3 regions of the Pseudovibrio sp. W64 genome follow, and region 1 is predicted to be linked to each of the others. Evidence: riboswitches for the same ligand, from Rfam matches in the RefSeq annotation. Region 1 holds a riboswitch; each other region holds the start of a gene.
What was found. A riboswitch is a leader RNA that binds a small molecule or an ion and turns the genes downstream of it on or off. The one in region 1 is predicted to bind cobalamin.
Positions count from the first base shown of each region.

Region 2: another riboswitch for cobalamin. It lies ahead of PsW64_RS03080 (ABC transporter ATP-binding protein); the one in region 1 lies ahead of cobU (bifunctional adenosylcobinamide kinase/adenosylcobinamide-phosphate guanylyltransferase).
Region 3: another riboswitch for cobalamin. It lies ahead of PsW64_RS20660 (TonB-dependent receptor plug domain-containing protein); the one in region 1 lies ahead of cobU (bifunctional adenosylcobinamide kinase/adenosylcobinamide-phosphate guanylyltransferase).

Region 1 is NZ_LMCI01000043.1:187,129-191,467, forward strand. Features, by position in the region: gene cobN (cobaltochelatase subunit CobN) at 1-339, opposite strand, end outside; gene cobW (cobalamin biosynthesis protein CobW) at 339-1,442, opposite strand; gene cobU (bifunctional adenosylcobinamide kinase/adenosylcobinamide-phosphate guanylyltransferase) at 1,439-1,999, opposite strand; cobalamin riboswitch at 2,136-2,344, opposite strand; tRNA gene PsW64_RS24930 (tRNA-Asn) at 2,605-2,679, shown strand; tRNA gene PsW64_RS24935 (tRNA-Asn) at 2,719-2,793, shown strand; tRNA gene PsW64_RS24940 (tRNA-Asn) at 2,833-2,907, shown strand; gene PsW64_RS24945 (hypothetical protein) at 3,621-4,310, shown strand.
Region 2 is NZ_LMCI01000005.1:63,291-67,629, reverse strand. Features, by position in the region: gene PsW64_RS03090 (RNA ligase family protein) at 1-302, shown strand, start outside; cobalamin riboswitch at 1,110-1,319, shown strand; gene PsW64_RS03080 (ABC transporter ATP-binding protein) at 1,664-2,446, shown strand; gene PsW64_RS03075 (ABC transporter substrate-binding protein) at 2,459-3,397, shown strand; gene PsW64_RS03070 (FecCD family ABC transporter permease) at 3,400-4,339, shown strand, end outside.
Region 3 is NZ_LMCI01000038.1:888,905-893,243, reverse strand. Features, by position in the region: gene PsW64_RS20660 (TonB-dependent receptor plug domain-containing protein) at 99-1,952, opposite strand; cobalamin riboswitch at 2,129-2,341, opposite strand; gene PsW64_RS20655 (DMT family transporter) at 2,517-3,410, opposite strand; gene PsW64_RS20650 (formate--tetrahydrofolate ligase) at 3,742-4,339, shown strand, end outside.

The sequences.
Region 1 (4,339 bases):
GGGCAGCAGAACCAGCTTCACCCCGTCAGCGCGGGCAGCTGCTTCCAGCCGCTCAACGCCGTAACGCCAGTATTCAACACCGCCCAAAAGGCGCACCACAACAAGCTTGGAAGCCTGAATGGTCTGCTCAACATAAAGATCAACAGAGTACGGATGCGACAGCGCCAGAAAACTGGCAAGACGAAGAGAATAGCCCTCATGCTGGGCATGCGCCACCGCAAGCCCGGCAAGCTCTGTGTCTGCTGCACTTAAAAACACAACATCCGCAGGCGCCTGCTCAAGGTCGACGGCCTCTTCACCATCATCCAATCGGCGTGATTGCCCGACAAGTACGTGCATCAGGCCTGAACCAACTCAAATTCACTCAGCGCAGCCTGCACACTGTGCTTGTCCAGCCCCGCAAGGCCGATCACAACAAGTTTGGAGTGGCTTTCACTGCCAGCCGCAAACCACATTTCCACACGCGGCCCAACCGCCTGCACCAGCACCGGCGCGGTCTTGCCCTCAACCACCACACTGCCCTTAATGCGCAACACACCAGAAACCTTCATGGCCGCTTCCACCTGTGCCTTCACCTCATCAATTGAAGCAAATCGGCGGGTTGGTAGTACAAAACTCTCAAAATCATCATGAGAATGATCGTGATGATGATGGTGGTCGTGGTCGTGGTCGTGGTCGTGGTCGTGAGCATGCTGCGCTTCATGGTGAGAAAGACGCAAGTCCATATCATCTTCGGCCCCGGCATCACGCCCAAGCAGGACATCCAGCGCCAGCTCGCCATGAGAGGCAGAAACAATCTCAACCCCATCACGCACCCGGCCACGGATCGTCTGCTTCACCGCCGCCAGCTCTGCTTCAGTCAAAAGGTCCGCTTTGGAAAGCACAACAAGGTCAGCACAGGTCAGCTGATCAGCAAACAACTCTTCCACCGGGCTTTCATGGTCCAGCGCATCATCCGCCGCCCGCTGCGCAGCAACAGCCTCTTCATCGCAGGCCACTTTGCCAGCAGCAACAGCCGGTGCGTCCACCACGGTCACCACACTGTCAACGGTCACGCGCGGCTTGACAGAAGGCCAGTTGAACGCCCGCACCAACGGCTGTGGCAGGGCAAGGCCAGAGGTTTCAATCACAATCACATCCGGCACCTGCTCGCGCTCCAGCAACATTTCCATGGTCGGCAGAAAATCATCAGCTACCGTGCAGCAAATGCAGCCATTGGCCAGCTCCACCACTTCATCAGCAGAACAGTCCGGATCGGCACAGCCATTCACCAGTGAGCCATCAAAGCCCATCTCGCCGAATTCATTGACGATCAGCGCAATGCGTTTGTTCTGTGCCTTCATCAGCAGGTTACGCACCAGCGTTGTTTTTCCGGCACCCAGAAAACCAGTGATAATGACAGCAGGGATTTTTTTAGAAGGTGCAGCAAAAGAAACAGTCATAGGGAAATCTCCGGAAAAACAGCAGGCTTCAGCTGCAAAGGCTGCCCAGCAGCCACAAACATCACAAAATGGCAGAGGTCGGCGATACGCTGGTTCAGGCGGCCAGCTTCATCTCGAAAGGCGCGGGCCATGGCGTTTTCAGGCACAATGCCCATGCCCACTTCATTGCCAACAAACACAACAGGGCACGGCAAAGAGCTAAGAACCGCCTCAAGTCGCTCAAGCTCCACGGTCCAGTCCCGCGACCCGTGCATAAGGTTGGAAAGCCAAAGCGTCAGACAATCAACGAGGATCGCACGATCGCTGCTGGCATGCGTTTCCAGCACGCGCACAAGCTCCAGCGGCTCCTCAACAGTGTCCCAAAGGTCGCCCCGCTGCATCTTATGATGCGCGATACGCTCCTCCATTTCACCGTCAAAGGCCTGGCCTGTCGCGATATAAGTCGGGCGTCGCCCGCTGCTTATAACCAGCTTTTCCGCATATGCGCTTTTCCCGGAACGAGCTCCACCCGTAACCAGGCAATGGCGAACACCAAGGTCGCCTCTCTGTTCAGCCATCTGGGTTAGCTGGTCAGCAAGCGCAAAGAAGCCGGGGCTTCAGTCAAAGAATATGAAAGTACAGCAACTGTCTCGCACGGAGACAGGAAAATATGCGTCATGAGCACCTCTCGCCGTCCACCCGACAGCAGTCCTATGTCAAATCATATCTCCAGCCGGTCTCCTGGCTTGCGGCTCAACCGACCATAGCCCCTTCCCAGCCCTTAAAAGGCCAGTGGGATTTTCGCTAAGGTCTCACCGCTCACAGTTGCGGGGGCAGCTGCGGCTTGTCTCCATAATAAATGGAACCGCATTCCCGTTTAATCTCGTCATTCCAAAGCCTGAGCCGGAACAAAAAGAAACTGGAGTTCTGGCCTTAAGTGTGGGGCGCAATCAGCTCTCCTGTCAATTGTCTTTGTGAGGATTCCAACATCACCGGAAAATCAAACCCGCAAAATCCGCGGTTTTTGGAGATTTCTGGCTAACCCCCTTGGATATCTCAATAAAAAAATAGAGAAACTGTCCACAAATCGAAAAATACGCAAAAAACGACTTGGCAAACACAACATGCCTCTGTAAAAGCCTCCTCACGCAAACGGCGAGGCAAACTCGCAAGGGTGTCATGATCCCCGGTAGCTCAGTGGTAGAGCAAGCGGCTGTTAACCGCTTGGTCGCTGGTTCGAATCCGGCCCGGGGAGCCATCCTTTTTCGTTTGCAGCCATACGGCAAGATCATCGTGATCCCCGGTAGCTCAGTGGTAGAGCAAGCGGCTGTTAACCGCTTGGTCGCTGGTTCGAATCCGGCCCGGGGAGCCACTTCTTTTATCGATCAAAGCCAATGGCAACATAGTATGATCCCCGGTAGCTCAGTGGTAGAGCAAGCGGCTGTTAACCGCTTGGTCGCTGGTTCGAATCCGGCCCGGGGAGCCATACTTTTCTCTTTACCCTCCCCTTCTTCTTAAAACAGCTCTTCTCTTCACAAAACACGTGCGTGCGCGTCTATCCAGAAAACAAGAAAAATGATGGGTAGAAAACCATGTTCACGCGAAGCGAAGGCGCAGCACTATCAAGTGCCGCTGGCCGAAGACATAAAGTCCATTTGGGTAGAACTCTCTTCCGCACAAAAGCGGAGGCGTTCCATTTTGCGTTAAAACTCACCCTGATCCTGCACATGGCCACCCACTGATCCAGCACTGGCTCCTTCAATTTTCAGGGAGTTCATAAGTCTGGAGAGCTGTGCATATCAGCAACGAGCCCAAATGCCGCCCGACAGCCCTTGGCACCCACAAAAAATTGGCCGAAATGAAGCGCTGTTCTTTCAAAAGCTTAGTTCATGCGGAAAAATACTAGATTTTTTTGCCATATGTACAAACTGCGATCTACATCACAGTTCTATCCAAATCCTATAGCAAATCAACACAATGAAAATTTTACATAATAGCATTTAAATAACCTGAAAGTATAAATACGCGAAACATAATTTATATACAATTATTATGGCATAGATACTCTAAGTAAATGCGTATACCTCTAATATATCTAGTGCATATTATCATAATCACTACTAAGTGATAACTAGTGAAGTGCACATAATAAGGCGCCCCCTCTGGGAAAGTTGCTGCGTAAAAGTCAGGGAGCCATAAATGAGTAGTCTGTTGCCATCCTGCGGTCTGCCGCAAACCTTCAAGTTACATCTCACAAGATCAGTGTTTCTTGCCGCCTGCATCGCTGCGCCACTCGCTTTGGCTGCGCCTTCGCACGCAGAAACGCCACCTGCCTCCTCGCCTGCCACAACATCCGGCCCTCAGCTCATCGAAAAATCCGATAATGGCAACACCTACGCCATGCCAGAGGACTATCTGGCCGTCACCGTTGCTCCGCCCTCCAAAACACCCTACGCCGATCCATTAGAGAGCGACCTGTCCATCTGGGTTGGTGAGGTGGAAATTGAGGGCCGCAAGACCCTGTGGGTCGAGCTGATCGATACCCACGGTGAGGTCATCTACAATTCCGAGGTCCAGCAAAACGAGACGCATCTGCTGCCAGATGGCAGAGCCATTGCCGTCACCGTGATGCAGCCTGCCACTCACAACAAAGCACTACAGTCTGCCAGCCTGAAGAAAGACCAGTCCCGCGTGCCAACCGATGAGCGCTTTGTCATCACCCGCAAGGAAGCTTTTGCTCCGGCATTGGATACGCAGGTGAACCTGCTGGAAGTGCAGCCCGTCCCAAAGGAAGTCCATAACTCCTTCATGCTGCGCGCAGGTGAGAACGGTGAGATCCTCTGGAAAGCCACCAAGGATGCCATCACCTGGCTGGAAAGCAGATCCTGACAGAGACGGGACGGCGCGCAAATCGATAC
Region 2 (4,339 bases), on a different contig from region 1:
TTGCATGGATTGTTGGCGGCATCACACAGAGTTGGGATGCGACGCTGGACCGTTTCTCAGAGCTGGGCATTGCTCCTGTTCCGGTGTTGCACAGGGGCGTTTTCACTCAAGCAAGCGTTGATGGAGTGCTGAACGGGCTCAACCTGAGCAAACAGGAGGGCTTTGTCGTGCGAACCACTGAGGCTTTCCAAGAGGCTGACATGGCAACACATATGGCCAAGTATGTGCGCGCAGATCACGTACAGAGTGACACCCACTGGATGCATGGTGAGATTACCAAGAACGGGTTGCGAAGGAGCTAGGAGCACCTGAGCATTTGGCTCTGGATCTCGGATCTGCGCTGCGCTTGTCCGGGAAGACGGTGGGGTGTGCTGTTATTGCAGGTTTTCTTTGATAATCCGGGCAAATTTTTGAGCGATTTTTTTGTTTGGGGGCTTCCTATAGTACGCACCTTGTCCTTTTACCGTAACCTCCAACTCGTTGTTACTGAGTCTTCGAAATCTCGCTGATTGGCCTATCCCATTATTATTGTACTCTGGGAAACTTCCGATGATTATAGTTGCATCATCAGCATTTACTTGTGGCTGACTTGGATGACGAAAGCCTCCCCAAATACAGCCATTCGGCGGCCTTTCATCAACTGAGTGACGGACTTTGCTATGGTATGCGGGGCTTGACATTGTGCAGGGGGCTATACCGTGATTTCTAAAGATAGCAAGCAACTTGCGAGAAAGCTCCTGGTTCGTCATTGATGAATCGATTTTCACAATCTCCGTATGTCCAGGTGTCGGCAGGAGAGGTCCAATCAATAAACATCCCGAAACTGCAAAACAGACAGCGAAGACACTCAAGATTATCGAAGTCTTTTTAATGACTGTTTTCATCTCTTTTCACTTATTGCTATCCGGATGGTCAAAGTTGGTGAATTCAAGCAATCTCTGTTTGGTCATTGCCAAGAGCCTAGCAAGGCGTTGTCACAAGTGAAACTCATGGAAAACTTGGGATGGTTTTGCGAAAGTATTTGAGTGTTTCAAGTGAGTTGCTGGCAATTGCTATCAACAGCACCTCAGGTCTATTCTCGAAAGCGCTTGCAATTGAGGTCTGCAAAATTCAGTATGCGGGCCTATGGTTTCTGAGGTGCGAAAGGCCTCGGGATTAAAAGGGAACACGGTGAAGTGTAGCCAACAGGCGCTAATTCCGTGACTGCCCCCGCAACTGTAAGCGGCGAGCGACGCCAAGCATGCCACTGGAGAGATCCGGGAAGGCTGGCTGAGCACAGACCCGCGAGTCAGGAGACCTGCCATTATGTTTCACTTCAACCCGGGCGGGGCGTCCCGGAGGAGGCCATAATGGTTGCATTGGCGCAAGCCTCTCACATATCCGGTTTCTGTTTGCCCCTGCCGTTGCGCGGAGGGCGTTATGTTACCTGTTTCCTCAAGACTTAAACTTTATCCCGGATCGTTTTGCGAACCGCTGATGGTCGACGCGCGTGTGTGCTTGACTTTTGCCTCAGGATTCGACAATCAATGTAACGTTATAACGTTACATTGATGATGTGTAGCGTTTCACTCGGGTGGGTTGGTACGATGCTTGATCTTGTTTCTCATCATTTGGGCACCGTTGGCTGCCCGATTGGGGCTGAGCTGCGCACGGGTGCTTTGGCATGAGCGCGGTTTTTGTTTCTGTGTGCGATGTTTCGTGGGCGCCTGATCGGAAGAGTTCGTTGGTGTTGCAGCCGTTGAGTTTTGAGTTGGCTGCGGGGCAAGTGCTTGGCGTGGTTGGCGCGAACGGGGCTGGCAAGTCTACGTTGTTGCGGCTGCTCTATCGGTTCAACAAGCCGATGAGCGGGCAGATTTGCGTTGGCGGTGATGACATCTGGTCCCTCTCCGCCAAGATCACGGCACAGCGGGTGGCAGCGGTATTGCAAGAGCAGCCGACGGATTTTGCGCTGAGGGTGCGTGAGATTGTGGAGCTGGGACGCACGCCGTATCGCAGTGGGTTAGCAGCTTCCGGAGAACGAGACCGGCAGGTGGTGGACCGTGCGATCCGCGCTTTGCAGCTGGATGCCTTGGCCGGACGGTTGTTTGGCACGCTTTCTGGCGGAGAGCGGCAGCGGGTTATGGTGGCGCGGGCGTTGGCGCAGGAGCCAGAGCTGCTCATTTTGGATGAGCCGACCAACCATCTCGACATTCGCCATCAGCTAGAAATTCTGAAGCTCATTGAAGAGCTGGATCTGACGATCATCACCAGCCTGCATGACCTGAACATGGCAGCTGAGGTGTGTGACCAGATCCTGTTGCTGGACCACGGGCAAATGCTTGGATTTGGGGTGCCGGAGCAGATCCTCTCTCCCGCTTTGGTTTCCAAGGCTTTTCAGGTGCGCACAACGCGCGAACAGCTGGTGGACCGACAACACTCTCTTCTGACATTTGATCTGCATTCTTAAGGGTACTTTTTCATGAAAAAACTTGGTTTGGCGCTGGCTGCGGCGCTGCTTTCCTCTTCCGCTGCGCTGGCAGAGGTTTCCGTCAAGAGCTGTAACCGCACTGTCGAATTTGATGGCGTGCCGCAGCGGGCGGTATCGCATGACTCCAACCTCACAGAAATGATGCTGGCACTGGAGTTGCAGGACAACATGGTGGGCTACACCGGTATTTCTGGGTGGAAGACGCTGGATGAAGAGCTCACGGATCAAGTGGCTGTGCTGCCGGAGCTTGCCCCAAAGTATCCGAACAAAGAAATCCTAATTGGTGCTGACGCGGATTTCTTTTTTGCAGGTTGGAATTATGGTATGAGGGTTGGTGGCGAGCTCACACCGGAGACGCTGGAGCCGTTCGGTATCAAGGTGTACGAGCTGACCGAGAGCTGCATCCATATTGGCGAGAAGCCAAAGGTTTCCATGGATGACATGTACAATGATCTTTTGAACCTTGGCCGCATCTTTGATGTTGAAGAGCGGGCGGAAGCGTTGGTGCAGGCTTATCGCGAAGACCTTGCGCAGTTCAAAGCTGGCTTGAAGGCTGCTGACACACCTCTGCGTGTGTTTGTTTATGACGGAGGTGAAGATTCTCCGTTCACTGCTGGTCGTTATGGGATGCCAACCGCGCTGATTGAGGCTGCTGGCGGCACCAACGTGACGGATACATTGGATAAGAGCTGGGTGCGCGTGAACTGGGAGGCTGTGGTTGAGACCAACCCGGAAGTGATCGTGATTATCAACTACGGCGAAGTGACTGCTGCGCAGAAGCGTGAGTTCATGCTCAACAACCCCGCCTTTGCGGATATGGATGCGGTGAAGAATGACCGGTTCGTGACGCTGGAATATGCTGAAGCAACTCCGGGACCACGGAACATCAAGGCGATCAAGAAACTCGCAACCGCATTCTGGGGTAACTAACAATGAGCGAAGGAACCGGCGTTGTTGTAGCCCCCAAAGAGGGCTCTTCTCATCATTTGCTGCAGATTTGCTGCGTGGGATTGGCTGCGCTGGTTCTTTCTGTCTGCCTTGCGGTCTCCGTTGGGGCGGTTTCCATTTCCATGGAGACTGTATGGGGTGTTCTTGCCAACAAACTGGTGCCGGGCACGGTTGAGCCGAGCTGGTCGCTGGGGCGGGAGAGCATTCTCTGGGAGATCCGCCTGCCCCGTGCGCTGCTGGCGATCATGGTGGGGGCCGGGCTTTCCATCGTGGGAGCTTGCCTTCAATCCGTCACCCGCAACCCGCTAGCTGACCCGCATTTGATCGGCATTTCAGCTGGTGGCGCGTTTGGGGCGGTGTTGGCTCTGCTGCATACGGGGCTGTTTTTGGGGATGCTCACCGTACCTTTGCTGGCGTTTCTGGGTGCTCTTGGGGCAACGCTGCTGGTGATTGGGGTGGCGAAGTTTACAAGCGCTACCAGTGCCGACCGTCTGGTGCTGACGGGTGTAGCTGTGAGCTTTGTGCTGATGGCAGGCGCCAATATCCTCATCTTTTTGGCAGACCCACGGGCGACGCATACTGTGGTTTACTGGATGCTGGGCGGATTGGGGCTGGCGCAGTGGGCACATCTCGCCTACCCGTTGGTGGTGCTTGCTTTGTGCGGGCTCTGGCTGTGGTTTCGCGCAGGGCATTTCAACGCGATGACAATTGGCGATGAGACGGCGACAACACTTGGCATATCCGTTGGTGCCTTCCGGCTGGAAACCTTTGTGATTGGTGCGCTGATTACGGGTGTTATGGTCGCGTTTTCCGGCATGATCGGGTTTGTGGGGCTTATGGTGCCTCATATTGTGCGGCTGTTTGTTGGCGGCGATTATCGACGCCTGATCCCTGTTTCAGCGCTGTTTGGGGCGATCTTCCTAT
Region 3 (4,339 bases), on a different contig from region 1:
TTCGACCTTTTGAGAGGCGTACAGACATGGAAAGGCAGCCCGAGCAGAGCCATCCCCTGCAAGATTGCCGCTCAGCTTTCACCGAGCGGCATACTTAATCAGAAACTGGCAGTAAGACCAGCGTAAACGGAAAGACCCGGTGTCTGATAGTCTTTGATCCGCTCATAATCCTGATCCAGCAAGTTTTCACCGCGGACATGGAACGTCAGATTATCGGTGTACTGGTAGGCAGCTTTTGCGTTGACTAGAACGAAGTCGTCGAGCTTAATTGGCTCTTTACTATCGTTCAGATCATTGAGACCATAAACATAATTAGCGTTTACACTGAGCGCGAGAGGCTCCCATGGTTTGTAAGTAAAACCAAGGTTTATGTCGTGCAGAGGCACACGGCGTAAACGTTTTTTGTCCGGCCCTACCGCCCAAGTGTATGTGTAAGCGCCATTAAAGCTTAGATTATCCAGAGCAGCCCAGTTTGCAGAAAGTTCGGCCCCTTGGCTGCGTGACAGACCGTCGATTTGCTCATACTTGTAAGTCACAGGATCATTAATGATCAAATCCTCTGTGAGGATATGAAAGTAACTAGCAGATAGTTTGAGTTTGTCATTGAACAGGTTTTGATCCACCCCGATATCATAACTCACACTGGTTTCTGGCTCAAAATTTGGATTGCCGGAATAGCTATCATAGAGTTCGTAGGATGAAGGAGCACGGAAGCCGTTTCCAAGACTGGAACGGAGTCGAGTACCGTCAAGAACCTGATAAGAAATCGTTCCTCGCCCGGTCAGGTAGTACCCATAGGCGTTGTGATGATCCAATCTGATAGCACCACTAACATTCAGTGGATCCGTTGGATTCCATTGGGCTTGTAGAAAGCCACCAATGACTTCGATGTCCTTGGTCTGACCTTTCACCTTTTCGCGGCTCCAATCTCCTCCAAAGTTGAGTCGGAAACTGTCGCTAACATCAAGATCATTCAACAGCTCGAACTTAACGCGGTTACCTTTTGCCGTATAGCCGCTGCTATATTCTCTTGTAAGATCAGAGAACTGGATAGACGCGTCAGTCGTCATACGTTCATCAAGCCAGATGTAATTCGCGCCAATTTTTCCAAAGTATTGCTCGGCTTTAACCTTGTTGTTTGCAGCTGGTGAGGTGCTCCCATCATACTCGGTTGTGCCGTGCAGGCCACGCGCAGCAAAATAGAGGTTTAGCTCTTCGGTAACATCAACAGAGCCTTTTGCAGAAAATGTCTTATTCTCATATCCATCTTCATCTGATGGGCGGCCCTTGGGGGAAACAGCACTAAATCCGTCAGTATGGAAACGCTGCGTATTAATAGCGATATCTGCCCGATCAGAGGCAGCTTTCAACCCATAAGAAGCGTTTACGGTGCCGTAGCTACCGCCTTCAATTGTTGCAGTATGGTTTACGGTACCAGCTTCAGCACGTTTCGTGATGATGTTAATTACACCAGCAACGGCTTGCCCCCCGTAGAGAGCGCTTTGAGATCCTTTGAGGATTTCAATACGCTCCACATCATTGAGCAACATATGCTCCAAACGTGCTTCAACCTGTGGCGAGCTGGGATCGGAAATATCAATTCCATCTACCAGAACTTTGGTGTAATAATTGCTCATTCCGCGCATACGCAGCGAGCTTTGCTTACCCGCACCACCATTTTGCGAAAATGAAATTCCCGGGAGTTTTGTCAGGTATTCAGAGACAAATGTAGCGCCGTCGTTTTTCAGGTCTTCTTCGGTCACAACATGTGTTGTGGAGCCGACTTTGCCGGCTTCGGTTTCCGTTCTGTTGGCGATGACGATGATTTCGTCGAGCTCGGTCTCGTTTGCGGATGAGATAAGTGTTGAGCTGAAGAGAGTTAAGAGAGTTAAGAGAGTTAAGAGAGCTACACCAGATTTGAGGTTAGCTGCGATCCAAGATGTGTTACGCACGAGTTTGGTCCATCATTCACAGCATCCATGACGGATGCCATGCTGTTGATTGCATTGTGCGTCTTTGAAGAAACTTGGTTCTAACCTTTTGAAATAAAGTCAGATTCATTACCGCTCAGACGCACTGTGAATGTCACCTGAACGGAATACCGCCCCTTAGCACGCCCCGTGCCGTGGGTGAGTGACTGCATCTGGCAGGTCTCCTGGCTTGCGCGTCCTTACTGTTGCTCCGCCTTCCCAACACTGCTTTAAACAGCTGCGTCAGTGGCATGTGTGAGCAACAACTCTACGCTTACAGTTGCGGGGGCAGCCACGGCTTTTCCAATCGGACCGTGTTCCCTTTTCATTTTTATCTAATCGACAAAAATACCAAATGCCCGGCTATTGATCAGATTTCAGGGGCTTTCGTCAACTGGCTGAATAGCGAACTTGATAAAATTCGACCAATTGCCTGCAAAACTCACAGAAATTGCTGATGCGGCCACACTACCAGATCTTGCGGTGCGGCCACTTGAGGTCGCACCTGCTTGTGGTACTTAGGCAGCATGGTTGCATATCGTCTGTTTAACTCATGAAAATCAAAGCACAGCCGAGAATGACGAGGAGTGCACCAATCCATGCCCCAATGGCAGGAAACTCTTTGGTTTGCCACCACAGGACAGGCAGCATCATCGCTGGGGTGGTTGCAGACAGGGTAGAAACGATGCCCACCTCTCCGCCACTCAGCGCATAGAGGATCAACGTCATGCCGATACCCATGCCAAGCATGCCGGACAAGGAGGCCAGTGCGACAATCTCTTTGTTGATTGGGTTCGCCAATCTGAAAGGACGGCCCGGCAGGTAAAAGAGCACCAGCAAACCAAAGGCTGCAATGGTGCAGCGCATAAGCGAGATGGCGACGGGATCTGCTCCACTTTCCATAACGGGACGAATGATGATTGACCCGACTGATTGGGAAAGTGCGGCCAACGTGCCAAAGAGGACACCAATGGCAACAGGACCTCTAATCGCCTCCCATTTATGAAGCTGGTCTTTGCGCTTTCCAAACGCAATGGCGAGGATAACGCCGACCAGAACGAATGAGATACCAACAAGTGCCTGAAATGACAGTTCCTCTGACAGAAACAGCCAACCAAGAAGCGCTGACATGGGTGCGTTCATGGAAAACAGGATGGCTGTGCGGCGCGGCCCCATACGGTTGAGCGTGAGGAACAACAAAGTGTCCCCCATGAAGATGCCTACAAAGCCCGAGAGAAAGATATGAGAGGCGTGGCTTGAATCAACCGTGTTCCATGTGCCTGTTGCAATGACATAGATACCCAGAAACACCACAACAAACCACATACGCACACAGTTGAAGCCAATGGCTCCAAGGTGAGCTGCAGGTTTTGCTGAAATGAGACCACCAATAGCCCAGGTGGCAGCGGCACCGAGCGCGGCAACTTCAAATAAAAACATGGGGTGACCTAACCGACGAAACTACGGCACGGCGCAGTTTGTTTATAAAAGCCAACCAGCTCTACTGCTCTTGGATTTGCCGCGCAAGCGCAGTCTGGTGAATTTTAGAACAGACCAACAGCTATTCAGGCAATAATATTTCACATCTCAGCAAAACACAGATGAGCACCGTTAACTAAGTTAGTTTCAAGTGCCCTACCTCAATCTTGAACTTTGCAGGTGCATTCGGTAGAGATTCTACGTAGAGATTACATTGCTGTTCCTGCCTGATTTGCGTTTTTGACGCTCTCTCCGGCTCATTTGATTACACGTTCTAATCTGGAGATTTTCCATGAAAGATATTGAAATTGCCCGCGCAGCAGACATGAAACCCATTGCGCGCATCGCTCAAAATCTGAAGATCCCGGAGGACGCTCTTGAACCTTATGGCCGGTTTAAAGCCAAGGTTAATCTGGATGAGATGCCAGAGCTGAGCAGCAATCCGTATGGCAAACTCATACTTGTGACAGCTGTTTCCCCAACCCCAGCGGGAGAAGGCAAGACTACGACAACTGTGGGCCTGGGCGACGCGCTCAATCGCATCGGGCTGAAAACAACCATCTGCTTGCGTGAACCCTCGTTAGGCCCATGCTTTGGCATGAAGGGTGGAGCTGCGGGTGGCGGTTACGCGCAGGTGGTGCCTATGGAGGATATCAATCTCCATTTTACAGGTGATCTGCATGCAATCACTGCTGCGCATAACCTGCTTTCTGCGATGATCGACAACCAAATCTATTGGGGCAATGCAGAGAATATTGACCAGCGCCGGATTGTCTGGCGCCGGGTGGTCGATATCAATGACCGCTCATTGCGCTCCATTACCACTGGGCTTGGCGGCGTCAGCAACGGGTTCCCGAGCGAGTCTGGCTATGACATCACCGTGGCTTCTG